DNA from 3 places in the Pseudoalteromonas sp. MTN2-4 genome. Region 3 is predicted to be linked to each of the others. Evidence: predicted binding sites of a transcription regulator. Region 3 holds the regulator's gene; each other region holds the start of a gene.
What was found. The regulator sigma-54, encoded in region 3, starts transcription at its own class of promoters, with help from an activator protein. The targets are predictions, from matches to a motif close to GTTGGCACGNNNNTNGNNT.
Positions count from the first base shown of each region.

Region 1: the regulator sigma-54 is predicted to act here: its motif matches at 3,554-3,572, upstream of glnA (glutamate--ammonia ligase).
Region 2: the regulator sigma-54 is predicted to act here: its motif matches at 2,114-2,132, upstream of ACGHEH_RS16535 (LPP20 family lipoprotein).

Region 1 covers NZ_BTGK01000015.1:27,568-32,766, reverse strand. Annotated here, with positions in the region: gene ACGHEH_RS21080 (ABC transporter ATP-binding protein) at 1-657, shown strand, start outside; gene ACGHEH_RS21075 (ABC transporter permease) at 666-3,101, shown strand; gene glnA (glutamate--ammonia ligase) at 3,639-5,045, shown strand.
Region 2 covers NZ_BTGK01000008.1:12,168-17,366, reverse strand. Annotated here, with positions in the region: gene flgA (flagellar basal body P-ring formation chaperone FlgA) at 62-769, shown strand; gene flgM (flagellar biosynthesis anti-sigma factor FlgM) at 837-1,160, shown strand; gene flgN (flagellar export chaperone FlgN) at 1,153-1,581, shown strand; gene ACGHEH_RS16535 (LPP20 family lipoprotein) at 1,613-2,080, opposite strand; gene ACGHEH_RS16530 (flagellar assembly protein T N-terminal domain-containing protein) at 2,188-3,378, shown strand; gene ACGHEH_RS16525 (glutathione peroxidase) at 3,510-4,235, shown strand; tRNA gene ACGHEH_RS16520 (tRNA-Asp) at 4,365-4,441, opposite strand; tRNA gene ACGHEH_RS16515 (tRNA-Asp) at 4,494-4,570, opposite strand; tRNA gene ACGHEH_RS16510 (tRNA-Asp) at 4,599-4,675, opposite strand; tRNA gene ACGHEH_RS16505 (tRNA-Asp) at 4,703-4,779, opposite strand; tRNA gene ACGHEH_RS16500 (tRNA-Asp) at 4,804-4,880, opposite strand; tRNA gene ACGHEH_RS16495 (tRNA-Asp) at 4,919-4,995, opposite strand; tRNA gene ACGHEH_RS16490 (tRNA-Asp) at 5,024-5,100, opposite strand; gene ACGHEH_RS16485 (TIGR03503 family protein) at 5,199-5,199, opposite strand, start outside.
Region 3 covers NZ_BTGK01000009.1:79,774-84,972, reverse strand. Annotated here, with positions in the region: gene kdsC (3-deoxy-manno-octulosonate-8-phosphatase KdsC) at 1-141, shown strand, start outside; gene lptC (LPS export ABC transporter periplasmic protein LptC) at 138-692, shown strand; gene lptA (lipopolysaccharide transport periplasmic protein LptA) at 682-1,206, shown strand; gene lptB (LPS export ABC transporter ATP-binding protein) at 1,209-1,934, shown strand; gene ACGHEH_RS17750 (RNA polymerase factor sigma-54) at 1,982-3,502, shown strand; gene hpf (ribosome hibernation promoting factor) at 3,531-3,818, shown strand; gene ptsN (PTS IIA-like nitrogen regulatory protein PtsN) at 3,821-4,273, shown strand; gene rapZ (RNase adapter RapZ) at 4,291-5,139, shown strand; gene ACGHEH_RS17730 (HPr family phosphocarrier protein) at 5,143-5,199, shown strand, end outside.

The sequences.
Region 1 (5,199 bases), on a different contig from region 3:
CTGCGTGGGGTCGACTTGACCATTTACCAAGGTGACTTTGTTTCTATCTGCGGCCCATCAGGTTGCGGTAAGTCGACCTTATTGTCGATTATGGGTCTACTCGACATGCCCACAACGGGCACATATCACATTGACGACAAAGATGTCAGCTCACTGAATTTAAGTGAAGCCGCCTTTGTCAGAAACGAAAAAATTGGTTTTATCTTTCAATCATTTAACCTGATTGATGACCTGACTGTGTTCGAGAATGTGGCACTGCCTTTGCGTTACAGCCAACAGTCTAATAATGAAAGCGATATTGAACAGCAAGTCAGTCATGTATTAGCGCAAGTTGATATGAGTCACAGAGCCCAGCACCGTCCAAATCAATTATCTGGTGGACAACAACAAAGGGTCGCCATAGCCCGTGCTTTAATTGGTAACCCAAGCTTACTGCTGGTAGATGAACCCACAGGTAACTTGGATTCACGTAATGGTGATGCCGTGATGGATATGCTTAGACTGCTCAATCAACAAGGTACCACCATTTGCATGGTAACCCACGATCCTAGATATGCCGATATGGCCTCACGAAAATTGCACTTATTAGATGGCAAGATCATCAGTGCCGAGCATGTCGTTGACACGCCTGCCACAGTGCAATCAATCAGCGAGTAGGAGGAAGTATGCAACTGCAAAAGCAATTATCACAAGCCATATATAACCTCGCTCGCGTAAAAGGATACAGCCTCACGATTATTCTCACGCTGGGGATCACCTTAGGGGCATTCATTGCTATGTTTAATCTGAACTATCAGATATTAGCTAAGCCTTTACCCTACCCTGAAGCCGACAAGCTGATGCTCGTTCGCGGCGAGCGATTTAGCCCCCAGCAACGAGTATCTGATAACTGGCTTCCTTCCAAAGGTGTCATTGAAGCGCATCAAGAATTCACACAACATATTGACCGCATTGCGCTACATAATATCAGTATTGATGTTGAGCATTCGCTCCCAACCAATCCTGTATTTAATATTGGTGCGGTCACGCCAGAGTTTTTTAACATACTCGACGCCCCCATGGCACTCGGTAGACGTTTAAACGATGATGAAACACTGAATGCCAATATTCCGGTCACCATTATTAGCTTTGACGTTTGGCAAACTCACTTTAATGGCAGTAACGATGTACTGAGCAAAAGCTTAGACTTCAAAGGCGTACAATTTCGCATCGTTGGCGTTTTAGCTGAGCACTTTGTCGAGCCAGTACTTGCCGCACCTGGCTGGCATACTGATGTATGGATTGCCTATGATTATAATGATGCTCCTACGCCGTCTTGGGGATTTTCATCTAACCAAGCACACATGTTGGTTAAGATTGACGATACAAATAACAAAGCTCGACTCGAGCTGGCACTGACGAACTGGTTTAATGAAGGCTTTGCTAATCGAGACGTTCAACAAGAAAACTTCAGGGATCACTTTTTAGAAGTAAACCTTGTACCATTTCGCAATCGGATCATTGGTGAAGCAGAAACCACCAGTTTACTCATGCTACTGGGCAGCATCACATTATTGCTTATTGCCCTCTCAAATATTGGTAACTTAGTCATTTCACGTGCCGTAAACCGTCAACGCACCATGGCCATTCATGTTGCTATGGGTGCGCAACCTAGAGATTTGTTCAAACATGTATTTATTGAGCTTTTTTGCCTATTTTGCGCCGCTGTCTTACTCGCCCTAGGTGTGGTTAGTATCATCATTGAAGTTTTAAAAAGTGGTGCGTTTGGCCCGCTTGCACGCCTTGATGAGCTGAGTATTACCCCCGTTACCTTCATGTTTTCACTGTTCAGCGCATTGGTACTAAATACTGTGCTCGCGCTGTCGGTCAGTCGTTTATTAAACTATCGCGCCATTAATCAAGTATTACAGCAAAGTGGTAAAGGCACTGGCACGCAAGTCTCTGCAAGCTCACGTAACTTATTTATCAGTGTGCAAATTGCCTTGTGTTTGGCACTGCTCATTGCCTGTATTTATATTTTCCAAAATAGTTTAAAAATTCTCACGCAGCCGTCAGGGCTCGATCATCAAAACACCTATCAGGTTGCTCTCAACTTAGGCGATTTACTCAGCACGCCTCGTGCTGAACGCCAGGCACTGATGCTCAATTTGGTCGACTCACTACGTGAAGAACAAGACATTGTCGATGTAGGCATTGGTGGCTACCCGCCGATTAATTACTGGGTTGAAGGCTTTAACCCTGGCGAAGTTCGCACCGGACCTGACCCCTCTGACCCAAGCTTTAAGGTAACTTCTACTGTTGGCAGCACCGAATACCTCAATTTATTGGGTATTACCCTAAGCAGCGGACGCTTTTTTACTGAGCAAGAGATCCATGCCGGCGATAGAGTCATGTTAATTAACCAAACCCTTGCATCTCAATTTGAAACTTATGGGCCTGTGTTAGGGAGACAGATTTACCCGCCTTATGACACTCACCCTCATACTGTCATAGGCATTGTTGATGATTTGACCTTACCTCATATTGCTAAAATGGGTCGCCTATATAGTCCTATGATCCCATCTGGTTACCCGTTTTTAATTGTTAAAACGCCAGAGGGAAAGCCAATGACAGCTACAACACTCAATCAGTTAATGGGCAAGGTTCATAACCAAATTAAGGTCTACAACTTTGCCACTACAGACGAGATATTCGCAGCGCACACGCAGCAAGATAAAGTCGCAAGCTTGTTCACTTTAGGGCTGGCAGGCCTCGCCACTTGTTTAGCCTTTATAGGTATTTATGGTGTCCTTGTTTACAACGTTGCAGTACGTAAAACAGAACTTGGGATCCGCATGTCTTTAGGCGCAGCACCTGCAACCATTTTGGCGCTTGTTTTAAAAGATAACTTCAAACCGGTTTTGATGGGGGCCATTATTTCACTGTTAGGTATACAACTGACACAATACTTGGCAGTTAATAGCCAATATCAATTTAACTTGTCGCTACTGGATTATGTATTACCAACATCAGCCATTGCTTTACTTGTAAGCGTTGCAACGACCCTATCAATAGCCAAACTCATTCGACAGCCCGCTATTTACGCTTTAAAAGACAATTAGGGCGTGTTTATCTTTGAGGTGCGAATTTTGTTCAAATCAAAGGCTTTCAATACGCGAAATGAGCTACGTAGCAAAGGTTGCCCCGCATAATGGGTTATGTGAGTGGCGAATGAAAAAGTAGTGGAAGCCTTTGGTTGAACTCTTCGAGCAGCGCGAGTTGAACATTTATTCGTCGTTATCGGCTGACTTACATAGAATAACTATGCTACGCAGCCTCTGCCTAGTCTAAATATCCAACTCACCGCTGCAAAAGCACACAACAAAGGTCAACACGCCCTAATCCCACTCACAAAACTTAAGTATTTTCCCAGTAAAAACACTGGGAAAATACCAGGTCTGCACTATACTAGGGCTGCACCAACTGCGTGCAATGGCGGATCATTGTGGTGCACTATTTAGGTGCATCAGCATGATGAAAAACAAAAAACCCATGCTTTTCAACAAAGTATAAAGTTGGCATATTATCCGCTTACTAGTGAGCAATCGTAATGAAAGTTACAACAAAATAAATAACCCAACGAGTTTTGGAGGACACACATGTCTCATACTGTTTTACAATTTATCAAGGAAAACGACGTTAAGTTTGTTGACCTACGTTTCACTGACACTAAGGGTAAAGAGCAGCACGTTTCTATCCCTCATCACCAAGCTGACGAAGATTTCTTTGAAGATGGTAAAATGTTTGATGGTTCTTCAATCGCTGGTTGGAAAGGCATCAATGAATCTGACATGGTGTTAATGCCTGATGCTGACTCAGCAAAGCTAGACCCATTTGCAGAAGAAACAACACTAATCGTACGTTGTGATGTTGTTGAGCCATCAACACTTCAAGGTTACGAGCGTGACCCACGTTCTGTTGCTAAGCGCGCAGAAGAGTACATGCGTTCAACTGGTATTGCAGACACTGTTTTATTCGGTCCAGAGCCAGAATTCTTCCTATTTGACGATGTTAAGTACAAAACTGACATGTCTGGTTCTATGTACAAAATTGATGCTCAAGAAGCATGTTGGAACTCTGACAAAGATTACGAAGGTGGTAACACGGGTCACCGTCCAGGCGTAAAAGGCGGTTACTTCCCAGTAGCACCGGTTGATTCTTCACAAGATTGGCGCTCTGCAACGTGTTTAGTTCTAGAAGAATTAGGCCAAGTTGTTGAAGCACACCACCACGAAGTAGCTACAGCGGGTCAAAACGAAATCGCAACTCGCTTTAATACCATGGTATTGAAGGCAGACGAAATTCAAGAAATGAAATACGTTATCCACAACATGGCGCACCTATATGGTAAAACGGCAACTTTCATGCCTAAGCCAATCGTAGGCGATAATGGTTCAGGCATGCACTGTCACCAATCACTAGGTAAAGATGGCCAGAACATCTTCGCTGGTGACAAGTACGGCGGTCTTTCTGAAGAAGCACTATACTACATCGGTGGTATCATTAAGCACGCTAAAGCAATCAACGCATTCGCTAACGCGTCTACTAACTCATACAAACGTTTAGTACCAGGCTTCGAAGCACCAGTAATGCTTGCATACTCTGCACGTAACCGCTCTGCTTCAATCCGTATTCCAGTTGTTCCTTCTGAGAAAGCACGTCGTATCGAAGTACGTTTCCCAGATCCAACAGCAAACCCTTACCTAGCGTTCTCAGCAATGCTTATGGCTGGTCTTGACGGTATCAAGAACAAGATCCACCCTGGCGATGCAATGGACAAAGATTTATATGACCTACCTGCAGAAGAAGCGGCTGAAATCCCAACAGTTGCAGCTTCACTAGAAGAAGCGCTTTCAGCACTTGATGCTGACCGTGAATTCCTTATCCAAGGTGGCGTATTCACTGATGACTTAATTGATGCATACATCAAACTTAAGTCACAAGAAGTGGAAAAACTGAACATGACGACTCACCCAGTTGAGTTCGAAATGTACTACAGCGTTTAATTGCTTAATTAGCAGTTAAATTCTAGAGGACATGACAACTCACACTACAAGTGACGAGTTTAAAATGCACTCAAGCGTGTAACTGACACGCACCTAAATCATATGTGTTCTCAAGCCCGCGAAAGCGGGCTTTTTTATGGTAAAGCAGTTCATA
Region 2 (5,199 bases), on a different contig from region 3:
TATGGTATTTCACGCAAAATCTTTATACCTTGTTTCTCCTGATAAGCATAGTCGAAACATCATGAGTTTGTTAAAAAAAACCAAATCATATGAGATTTTTTGTGCAATGGCTTGTTTTCTAGCCAGCTATATATGCCAAGCACAAATTTATACGAACACCAATTTAGAAAAGGGAGCTGAAAGGTTCATTGCTCAACAAATTGAGCTAAACCCTGATATTAAAACAACAATCAAAGCATTACCGCTAGATGCTCGATTATCAGAGCGCGTGTGTGAGAGTCCTTTATACCACTCGACTAACGCCAGTCCGCCTTTTAACCGGCAAGTTACCGTGCAAGTGAAGTGCGAAGATATATCAGGCTGGACTCAATTTGTGCATGTCAGAATTGAAGAGCTTCACCCTGTCATAGTGACAACTCAAGCAATTAATAAAGGAGAATTAATTACCAAAGAATCTATCAGTATTGAGTACAAACCTAAGCATTTTGTTAGGGCTAGTAATTTAGACACTGAGCAGTATCTGGTTGGTAGTAGAAGTAAACGAGTAATTAGAGCGGGTACAGCCATTGGACTCCATCATATCTGTATGGTTTGCAAAGGCGATAGCGTAACAATTTATGCTAAAACTCGCACTTTAACGATAAAAACAACGGGCGTGGCACTTCAAGATGGAAATGTTGGTGAACAAATAAGAGTTAAAAATCAAAAGTCTGGAAAAACTATCTCCGCAAGAGTAAAAGATGTAGAATCTGTCGAGGTTAATATTTAACTTTTTTACTAAAGTTATAAGCAAACAGGTCGATAGATAGGCATGAGTAATTTTTGGGTCAATTATCATGGTTAATAATATAAAAGGGCAATCTCAGCCGAACAGTGTGCTTGATAATATCAAGCAACAAAAAACTGGTTTACAAAAGTCTGATGCGAACGTGACAGCTGAAACAGCTAAAGCCCCTCAAAAGGCTGCAACTGACTCTGTGAGTTTAACACCACAAGCACAACAACTAAAAAGTTTGCAAGAAAAAGCGCAACAATCGCCTTCTTTTGACAGCAAAAAAGTTGAGGAACTAAAGAAAGCTATCAGTGAAGGTAAATATCAGGTTGATGCTGAAAAATTAGCTAAGAATATTGCGGCGTTTGAGTTTGACGTGTATGGATGATCAAATAAACCTTTGTCATCATAAGTTAGAAAACCAATTACAGCACCTTAACGCTTTGACCCAGCTTTTAGATGCAGAGCTAGCATGTCTTGCTAGCAAAAAAGGCGATGGCTTAAAAGACATCGCACGTGAAAAACTTACTCTTCTTAATACCATTCAAAAGTTAGATAAAGAACTTTCGGGTTTTAACCAAGATATATTTAAAACTGAACAAATTAAACCTTTAACAGAATCTGTAAATTCTTTACTACTTAAATGTAAGAAGCAAAATGAGGTTAATGCTCAGGCTGCACATCAGGCCCAGCTTGCAGTTAAGGAGCTTAAAAATATATTAATCGGTGCCCCCACTTCTGTTACTTATGGACAAGATGGTGGTGTGATAAGTGAGAACTCTGAGTTTGTTAAAAACTTAAAAGCCTAATACTTGAGAAATTACTAATCACATTCTTTGGTTAGTAATAGATCACACGCTTTACTTTTCTTGGTTTTATAGCACTAATATACAGCTCGTGTACTTTTTTCATATCTAGCTCTAATTCTGTTGCGTAAGTATCACCGACAGAGTATGTTTTCACTATTTTCGCGCCTTTAATTAAACCGCCGACTTTGCTCGATAAGCCATCCGTTTGAGCTATTGCACCTTTTACAGTCATTGTTGATGTGAGCTTTTGCCCATGTACTTGCTCGGCAAGCTCCCTGTATGCTTCTAGTTTAGACACTTTAATTGCCATCAACATCTTTTGCGCATCCGTTTCACCAGGTTGACTGCTCAAAGGCGCATACCCCACAGCTCGTAAAACAGGATAATAATCTGGCTCTTCGTAGGCATACTCTATATGCTTATCAAATACTGAGCTACAGCCTGAAAGTAGAATAGAACATGTTACCAATGATGAATAAAAAACGTTTTTCGCCTTCATAATAAACACACCAAATTAAAGTCTGTCCATGCAATGCATTTTTCACGCCAACAAAGCTGGTACGTCTATTGCTTTTGATATATTAAGCGAATCAGTTTGGAATCGAAATGATGAAACATATTCTAATAATTGCACTACTTGCATTCTGCGCTCATGTAAAAGCGGAATGGTTTGAGGTAGTCGGTTATGGCGGCATAGTTGATGGTGACACGTCTTCAGCGAGACAAATGGCTGTCAAAGATGCCATAACCCAAGCTTTGATATTCTCTGGTGCTACGGTGTCTAGCGTTCAAACAGTTGCCGATGGTGTTCTCGAGCAAGATGAATTAAAGATCAAAACCCATGGTCAGATACAACATGTGAACTTAATAAATGAACAACAACAAGGCGAGCAATACTCTGTCACGCTACATCTAGATATTATTCCCCAGCAAGCACAGTGTCTTGAGTCAAAATTTAATAAACAGATTACTGTCACACAAAGCCAATTGACACACCCAGATCAAGCTAGGCTAGGTCAAATTTTTGACATCCCTAAAGCCAGTTCACAGCGCTTATTTAATACTTTAAATGAGCGAAATTTAGGCGTGAAAATGATCCCATATATCGATCGAAAATTAGATGTCAGGGCTTTCTTCGCACAGCAGTTTGAGTATAACGCCAACTTAATTGATACGTTAAGTCGCAGTAGTAATAGTCAGTACGTATTGCTGAGTCAAATAACAGATATTTCTCAAGGCCGAAAAATGAACAACGATTACGCATTTTGGGAAAGTGAAGCATATATGCGCAACTTTAAAATTGATTTTGCGTTATTTGATTCGCAGACTAACGATCAAGTCTGGTCTCAACATTACAGTGTTCAAGGTATTTGGCCACATAAAAAAACTCAGGTTGTGAATGTAAATAGTGAAGAGTTTTGGCGAACCGATTATGGTCAAAAAATTCAAACTATTTACAATAAGGTCAGTCAAGACCTAAATACCGCAGTAAGTTGCCTGAAAACAACCGGCAAAATATTAATGATCGACTCTGATAGAGTGGTGATTAACTTAGGGCAAAGCCATGGACTAGAAGCGGGGCAAGTACTTTCAATCCTTCACAGAAGCAATTTGACTGCGGCAAATGGCATGCAGTTTTCGCATCATATTCAAACCATTGAACAAGTTGTAGTTGAACAAGTGAATGCGCAAAGTGCCATCGCTAGAAACTTAAGTGACAGACCTTTGAGTAATATTCAGCTAAATGACGTCATTAAGGTAGTTGTTAAAGAGCCAGAATCATTCACGTTAAAGTAACTTCATATACTCACAATTCAGACAATAAAATAAGGGTAATCTAGTTTTTAGATTGCCCTTATTTGTTTTAATTACTTTAATCTAAATACGCACTATAGATAATAAAGGCATTCAACTATGAGGAAGTTAATATGCTAGAAATTCGTGAAGGACAAACAATACCCTCTGTATCATTTCCTGTGAGAATTGGTAATGACTGGCACACTGTCACTACAGAGCAACTTTTTAAAGGTAAAACCGTGGTTGTGTTTTCTTTACCAGGTGCATTTACACCAACCTGTTCATCGACACACCTACCACGTTATAACGAGCTGGCAAATGCATTCAAACAAAATGGCGTTGATGACATAATTTGTTTATCAGTAAACGATACTTTTGTTATGAACGCCTGGGCGAAAGATCAAGAAGCTGACAACATCACCCTACTCCCTGATGGTAATGGAGAGTTCACGGATGGGATGGGCATGCTTGTCGATAAGGCTGACTTAGGCTTTGGTAAACGAAGCTGGCGTTACTCTATGCTGGTTAAAGATGGTGTTATTGAAAAAATGTTCATTGAGCCTGATTTACCTGGCGACCCTTTCGAAGTGTCTGATGCTGATACCATGCTTGATTACATCAACCCAGAGTGTGAAAAGCCTCAGCCTGTGAGCTTGTTTACCAAACCTGGATGTGGCTATTGTGAGAAAGCTAAAGCACACCTGATCAGTAAAGGCATCCAATTCGAAGAGATTGTATTAGGCCGTGACGCTAGCCTAACAAGTTTAAAAGCGATTTCAGGCCAAGAAACAGTGCCGCAAGCATTTATCTCTGGAAAGTATATTGGTGACTCAGAAGCGATACTGTCGCATTTCTGATAACTTGTACAAACTATTGATAATACTCTATTGAGCAAATTAAATTAAGCTAATAATAACAAGGAAGTTATTTTACTGTGATTAAAATATAGAAGTTTAGAGTAGTAGTGATATGAATAATCAAATGAGTGGCGGAGTGGACGGGACTCGAACCCGCGACCCCCGGCGTGACAGGCCGGTATTCTAACCAACTGAACTACCACTCCGCAGTGGTGGGTATTTATAGAGCCAGTTCTGGTGTGACTCTTAGATATCTAATGGCGGAGTGGACGGGACTCGAACCCGCGACCCCCGGCGTGACAGGCCGGTATTCTAACCAACTGAACTACCACTCCGCAGAGATACCTTATTTTTTATTTGCATTGGCGGAGTGGACGGGACTCGAACCCGCGACCCCCGGCGTGACAGGCCGGTATTCTAACCAACTGAACTACCACTCCACGAGCAAATAATTTCGATTAAAACGTTGGCGGAGTGGACGGGACTCGAACCCGCGACCCCCGGCGTGACAGGCCGGTATTCTAACCAACTGAACTACCACTCCACTGAGTTTTAATCTTTTCCTAATTGGCGGAGTGGACGGGACTCGAACCCGCGACCCCCGGCGTGACAGGCCGGTATTCTAACCAACTGAACTACCACTCCACACTTAGGAAAGGGTGCCTAAAGGCATTTTGTAAGATTGGCGGAGTGGACGGGACTCGAACCCGCGACCCCCGGCGTGACAGGCCGGTATTCTAACCAACTGAACTACCACTCCAGCGCGACTTACAAATTTTTAGAATAATTGGCGGAGTGGACGGGACTCGAACCCGCGACCCCCGGCGTGACAGGCCGGTATTCTAACCAACTGAACTACCACTCCGCTTTATTCTTGTTGCCAGGTTGCTCCCTGACAGCGGCGTGAATAATACGAATCGACCTGTTTAGAGTCAACTGTTTTTTTTAAAAAAACTGTCTTTTT
Region 3 (5,199 bases):
AATGATGCTCACCCTATCATTCGCAACCTCTCACACTACACGACTTTACTGCCTGGTGGATTTGGCGCTGTGAGAGAATTAACTGACTTACTCATGTTGTGCCAGGGTCATACACTCGGCACATCAGGAACAAGCGCATGACGGTCAACCGCGTCATATTATTAATTATTTTTGCACTGACCATGTATTGGATATGGTCACCGTATTTTGCTCAACCTAAAAAGCGAAGTGCCACTGAAGAAGAGAGCATAGCCACCCCAGATTATGTTGCTACAGATCTAAAGCAAACCAAATATTCTGAAGCTGGCATACGAAATTATTTAGTTGAAGCGAATAAAATGGAGCTTTATCAACAACTCGGGTTTAGCCATTTTACATCGCCTACATTCACCCTGTTTAATGGCCCACAAAATTGGCAACTTTCGGCCAATGAAGCCACTTTATATGAAAATAACATGCTGATCTTAGAGGGAGATGTTAAAGCCCTAAATCTAACTGAAGGCGCAATGATCAGCCAAATCAGCGCAGACCATATTCAAGTAGATATAACTCAGCGCGCCATGCGCTCAGATCTACCCGTAGAAATTGTGGGCCCCCACTTAAATATAAAAGGGCAAGGCCTCAATGCCGACCTCAATACTGAAATTATTGAGCTCATTAACCATACGCGAACCATTTACTATGACCAATAAACTACTTCTTTCACTGCTACTACTCGGCTTTTCTAACTTTGCTTTGGCAGAAACAGCATCTATGTCACAGGTATCGATTAAGGCAGGTAAGCAGCAAGCACAATTAAAGACAAACATTGGTATCTTTGAAGAAAATGTTGAAATCATTCATGGCAACCGTGAAATTTATGCCGATAGATTAGAAGTACATCAGCGTGAAGAGCTCGGTGAGAACAAGCAGCTTTTAGTCGCAACAGGCAAACCAGCTCGTTTTATCGAAAAGCAACCTGATGGCACAGTACTCAGTGCCAGCGCAGAGGAAGTTAGGTATGACGTTGCCAATAGACTACTTACCATTAAAGGCAAAGCTGAAATAAGCCTAGGAGGTCAAAGTACAAAAGCTGAAGCGATTATTTATGACATCGAGAAGCAACTGATCAGTGCTGAACGAAACGAACAAAATCAGCAACGTGTACACACGGTATTAGTACCAGAGAAAAAAGCATCAAAGTCTAACCCTGAACAAGGTCAATGAGCATGAGTGTGTTAACTGCCACAGCCCTAGCAAAAAGCTACAAAGGCCGCCAAGTCGTAAAAAATGTCAGCCTAAGTGTGGAAGCTGGAAGCATTGTTGGTCTTCTCGGTCCTAATGGCGCAGGTAAAACCACCAGTTTTTACATGATCGTTGGTCTTGTGCCTAGCGATAAAGGTAAAGTCACCATAGATGACGAAGATATCACTTTGCTACCTATGCACAGTAGAGCACGTATGGGCATAGGTTATCTGCCTCAAGAATCTTCCATCTTCAGAAAATTGACTGTGTATCAAAATTTAATGGCAATTTTAGAAACGCGTAAAGACCTCAATAAAGTACAAAGAGAACAAACCCTAGACGACCTATTAGATGAATTTAATATTCAACATATTCGGGACAGTCAGGGCATGGCTTTATCAGGTGGTGAGCGCCGCCGAGTTGAAATTGCTCGCGCTTTAGCCGCAAACCCCAAATTTATTCTTTTAGATGAGCCTTTTGCTGGCGTTGATCCGATTTCGGTGTTAGATATAAAGAAAATTGTTGAGCACTTAAAAAATCGCGGCATTGGAGTTCTCATTACAGATCATAATGTAAGAGAAACCCTTGATGTTTGTGAGAAAGCTTATATTGTTTCACATGGTGAATTAATCGCGTCAGGTACGCCTGAGTCAGTTTTAGCTGATCAAACCGTAAGAGACGTCTACCTAGGTGAACAATTCCGTCTATAGTTAAAACAAGACATAATCCAAATAACAAAAAGGATTGTTAGAAATACATGAGGCAATCGCTACAGCTGCGCATGGGGCAGCAACTAACCATGACACCACAATTGCAACAAGCAATTCGCTTACTGCAATTGAGCACACTAGATCTACAGCAAGAGATCCAAGAAGCGCTGGATAGCAACCCTTTACTCGAAGTAGATGAATCGGAAATAGAGCCGAGTGCTGATGGCAATGATTCAGACAAAGCGACCAAAGATACTGATTCTATCGAGCAACTCTCTAATTCTGCTGATGATGGTCACGGTGATGAACCGACAAGCGATTACGAGCTTGATAGCGATGCCGCACTAAGTAAAGACACAGTTAGTGACGATCTCGCCATGGATGTAACGTGGGACGAGTACATGAGTGCAGCACCAAGCACAAGTAGCGGCCCAATGCCTGAAGACGAAACCATTTATCAGGGCGAAACAACAGAAACATTACATGAATATTTAATGTGGCAATTAGAGCTCACTCCATTCAGCCCAACGGATAAAGCCATAGCTGTTGCCATTGTTGAAGCCGTTGATGATGCTGGTCTACTTACTGTCAGTACCGAAGAACTCCTAGAAAGTATTAATGAAGGTAATGACGAAGAGTTAATTGAACTCGACGAAGTTGAAGCTGTATTAAAGCGTATTCAACTTTTTGACCCTGTAGGTATTGCAGCTCGCTCATTACAAGAATGCTTATGTATTCAACTCAATCAGTTTGATGTAGATACGCCTTTCATTGCTGAAACAAAAATGGTGTTAAGCGAGCATATTGATCTATTGGCCAACCGTGATTACCGCACCATCATGAAAAAGACCAAGCTCAAAGAGCCTGAGTTAAAAGAAGTGATGACTCTCATTCACAGTCTTAACCCTAAACCTGCCGCCAGTATTATTCGTGAAGAATCTGAGTATGTTATTCCTGATGTGTCGGTGAAAAAAGTAAAAGGCCGCTGGGTTGTTGAGCTAAACCCTGAATGTATGCCTAAAATTAGGGTTAATGATCATTATGCAGCAATGTCACGCTCAGTAAAATCAAGCACTGACAGCCAATTCATTCGCTCTCACCTACAAGAAGCAAAATGGTTTATTAAGAGCTTAGAAAGCCGCAATGACACTTTAATGAAAGTTACCAATTGCATTGTGCAACAACAACAGGCATTCTTTGAACATGGACCTGAGGCAATGAAGCCTATGGTTTTGAATGATGTTGCTGAGATGGTCGAAATGCACGAGTCTACCATTTCTCGTGTCACCACTCAGAAGTACATGCATACGCCCCGTGGCATTTTTGAGTTGAAGTACTTTTTCTCAAGCCACGTAAGCACTGAAAACGGAGGTGAATGCTCATCGACTGCGATTAGAGCATTGATCAAAAAGCTAATTGCTGCAGAAAATACAGCTAAGCCATTGAGCGACAGCAAAATTGCAGATATATTGGCAGAACAGGGAATCAAAGTGGCACGTCGTACAATTGCAAAATACCGCGAGTCACTCTCTATTCCACCGTCAAATCAGCGTAAGAGCTTGATTTAAGACGTAAACCAAGAGAAGGAAAATGCTTATGCAACTAAATTTAACTGGTCGTCACGTAGAAATTACAGATTCATTAAGAGACTATGTAAACACGAAGTTTGCAAAGCTAGAAAGGCATTTTGATCACATTAATAACGTTCACGTGATCTTAGATGTTGAGAAGCTGGTACAAAAAGCCGAAGCTACCGTTCATTTAAATGGCGGTGAAATTTTCGCTTCAGATGAACACTCTGATATGTATGCAGCCATTGATAAGCTCGTTGATAAACTCGATCGCCAAGTTATCAAACACAAAGAGAAATTAACTCGACACTAACCATGAAACTTAGCTCGATTATCAACAAGGACTGCAGTAAAGCTGCGGTCCTTTTTAATAGCAAAAAACGTGCGCTAGAGTACATCAGTGAATTAGCGAGCCAACACCTTCCAGAGCATAACGCCCACGAAATATTAGATGCATTCCTAACGCGGGAAAAACTAGGCAGCACAGGCATAGGCAAAGGTATTGCTATTCCTCATGGCCGCCTTACAGGCATTGATACTATTTTTGCCATTTTAGTGACTAATCAAAACGGTATTGATTTTGACGCAATAGATAACCGACCTGTCGATATTCTCTTGGCAATGCTTGTACCTGAAGGTAATAATGCAGAACATCTAAAGACCTTAGCTGCAATTGCTGATAAACTAAATAACAAAGAGTTTTGCAAGCAACTTCGTCATGCAAAAGACGATGAAGCACTCTATCAACTTATTGCACTTCAAGATTAATTAACAGAGAGGAATCCATGGAACTGATCATCATTAGTGGTCGCTCAGGGTCGGGCAAATCCGTTGCCTTAAGGGTATTGGAAGACCTAGGTTATTATTGTGTTGATAACATTCCAGTTAATCTCCTTCCCTCTTTGGTTAGAAGTGTTTCTGATAACTATGACAAAATAGCCGTCAGTATCGATGTTCGTAACCTGCCAAAAGAGCAACAAGAATTTAATGATATTCTTGAATACTTACCAGGCTTTGCAAATCCCACGCTGTTCTATTTAGATAGTGATGACCAAGCACTGATCAAACGCTTTTCAGAAACACGCCGATTGCATCCGCTTTCTTTAAATAACCTGCCGCTTGATTTAGCAATTAAAGAAGAAAAGAAATTACTCGATGTGTTAATCACACGAGCAGATGTGCTGCTCGATACGACAGATTTAAGTGTACACCAGCTAGCAGAAACCATTCGAGAGCAGATCCTTGGCAAAAAAGATAAGCAACTTATCATTACTTTCTTATCTTTTGGTTTTAAACATGGGATCCCTAAACAAGCCGATTATGTATTTGATGCGCGCTTTTTACCAAACCCGCATTGGGAGCCTGAACTAAAACCACTGACAGGTTTAGATCAACCAGTCAAAGATTATCTAGCAAGCCACAGCATAGTGCAAAAGTTCACGTGGCAGATTCAAACCTTTGTCCAGACTTGGTTACCTCATCTAGAGCGCAATAATCGCAGCTATTTAACCATTGCAATTGGTTGTACTGGCGGACAACACCGCTCTGTTTACCTAGCGCAAACCATTGGTGAAAGCTTTGCTAAAACTCATAACAATGTGCAAATACGTCACCGCGAACAAGACATAGACTAAAGCATGGTTAAGGCAGAAGATACTTTTCTAATCCAAAACAAGTGTGGTCTGCATGCACGC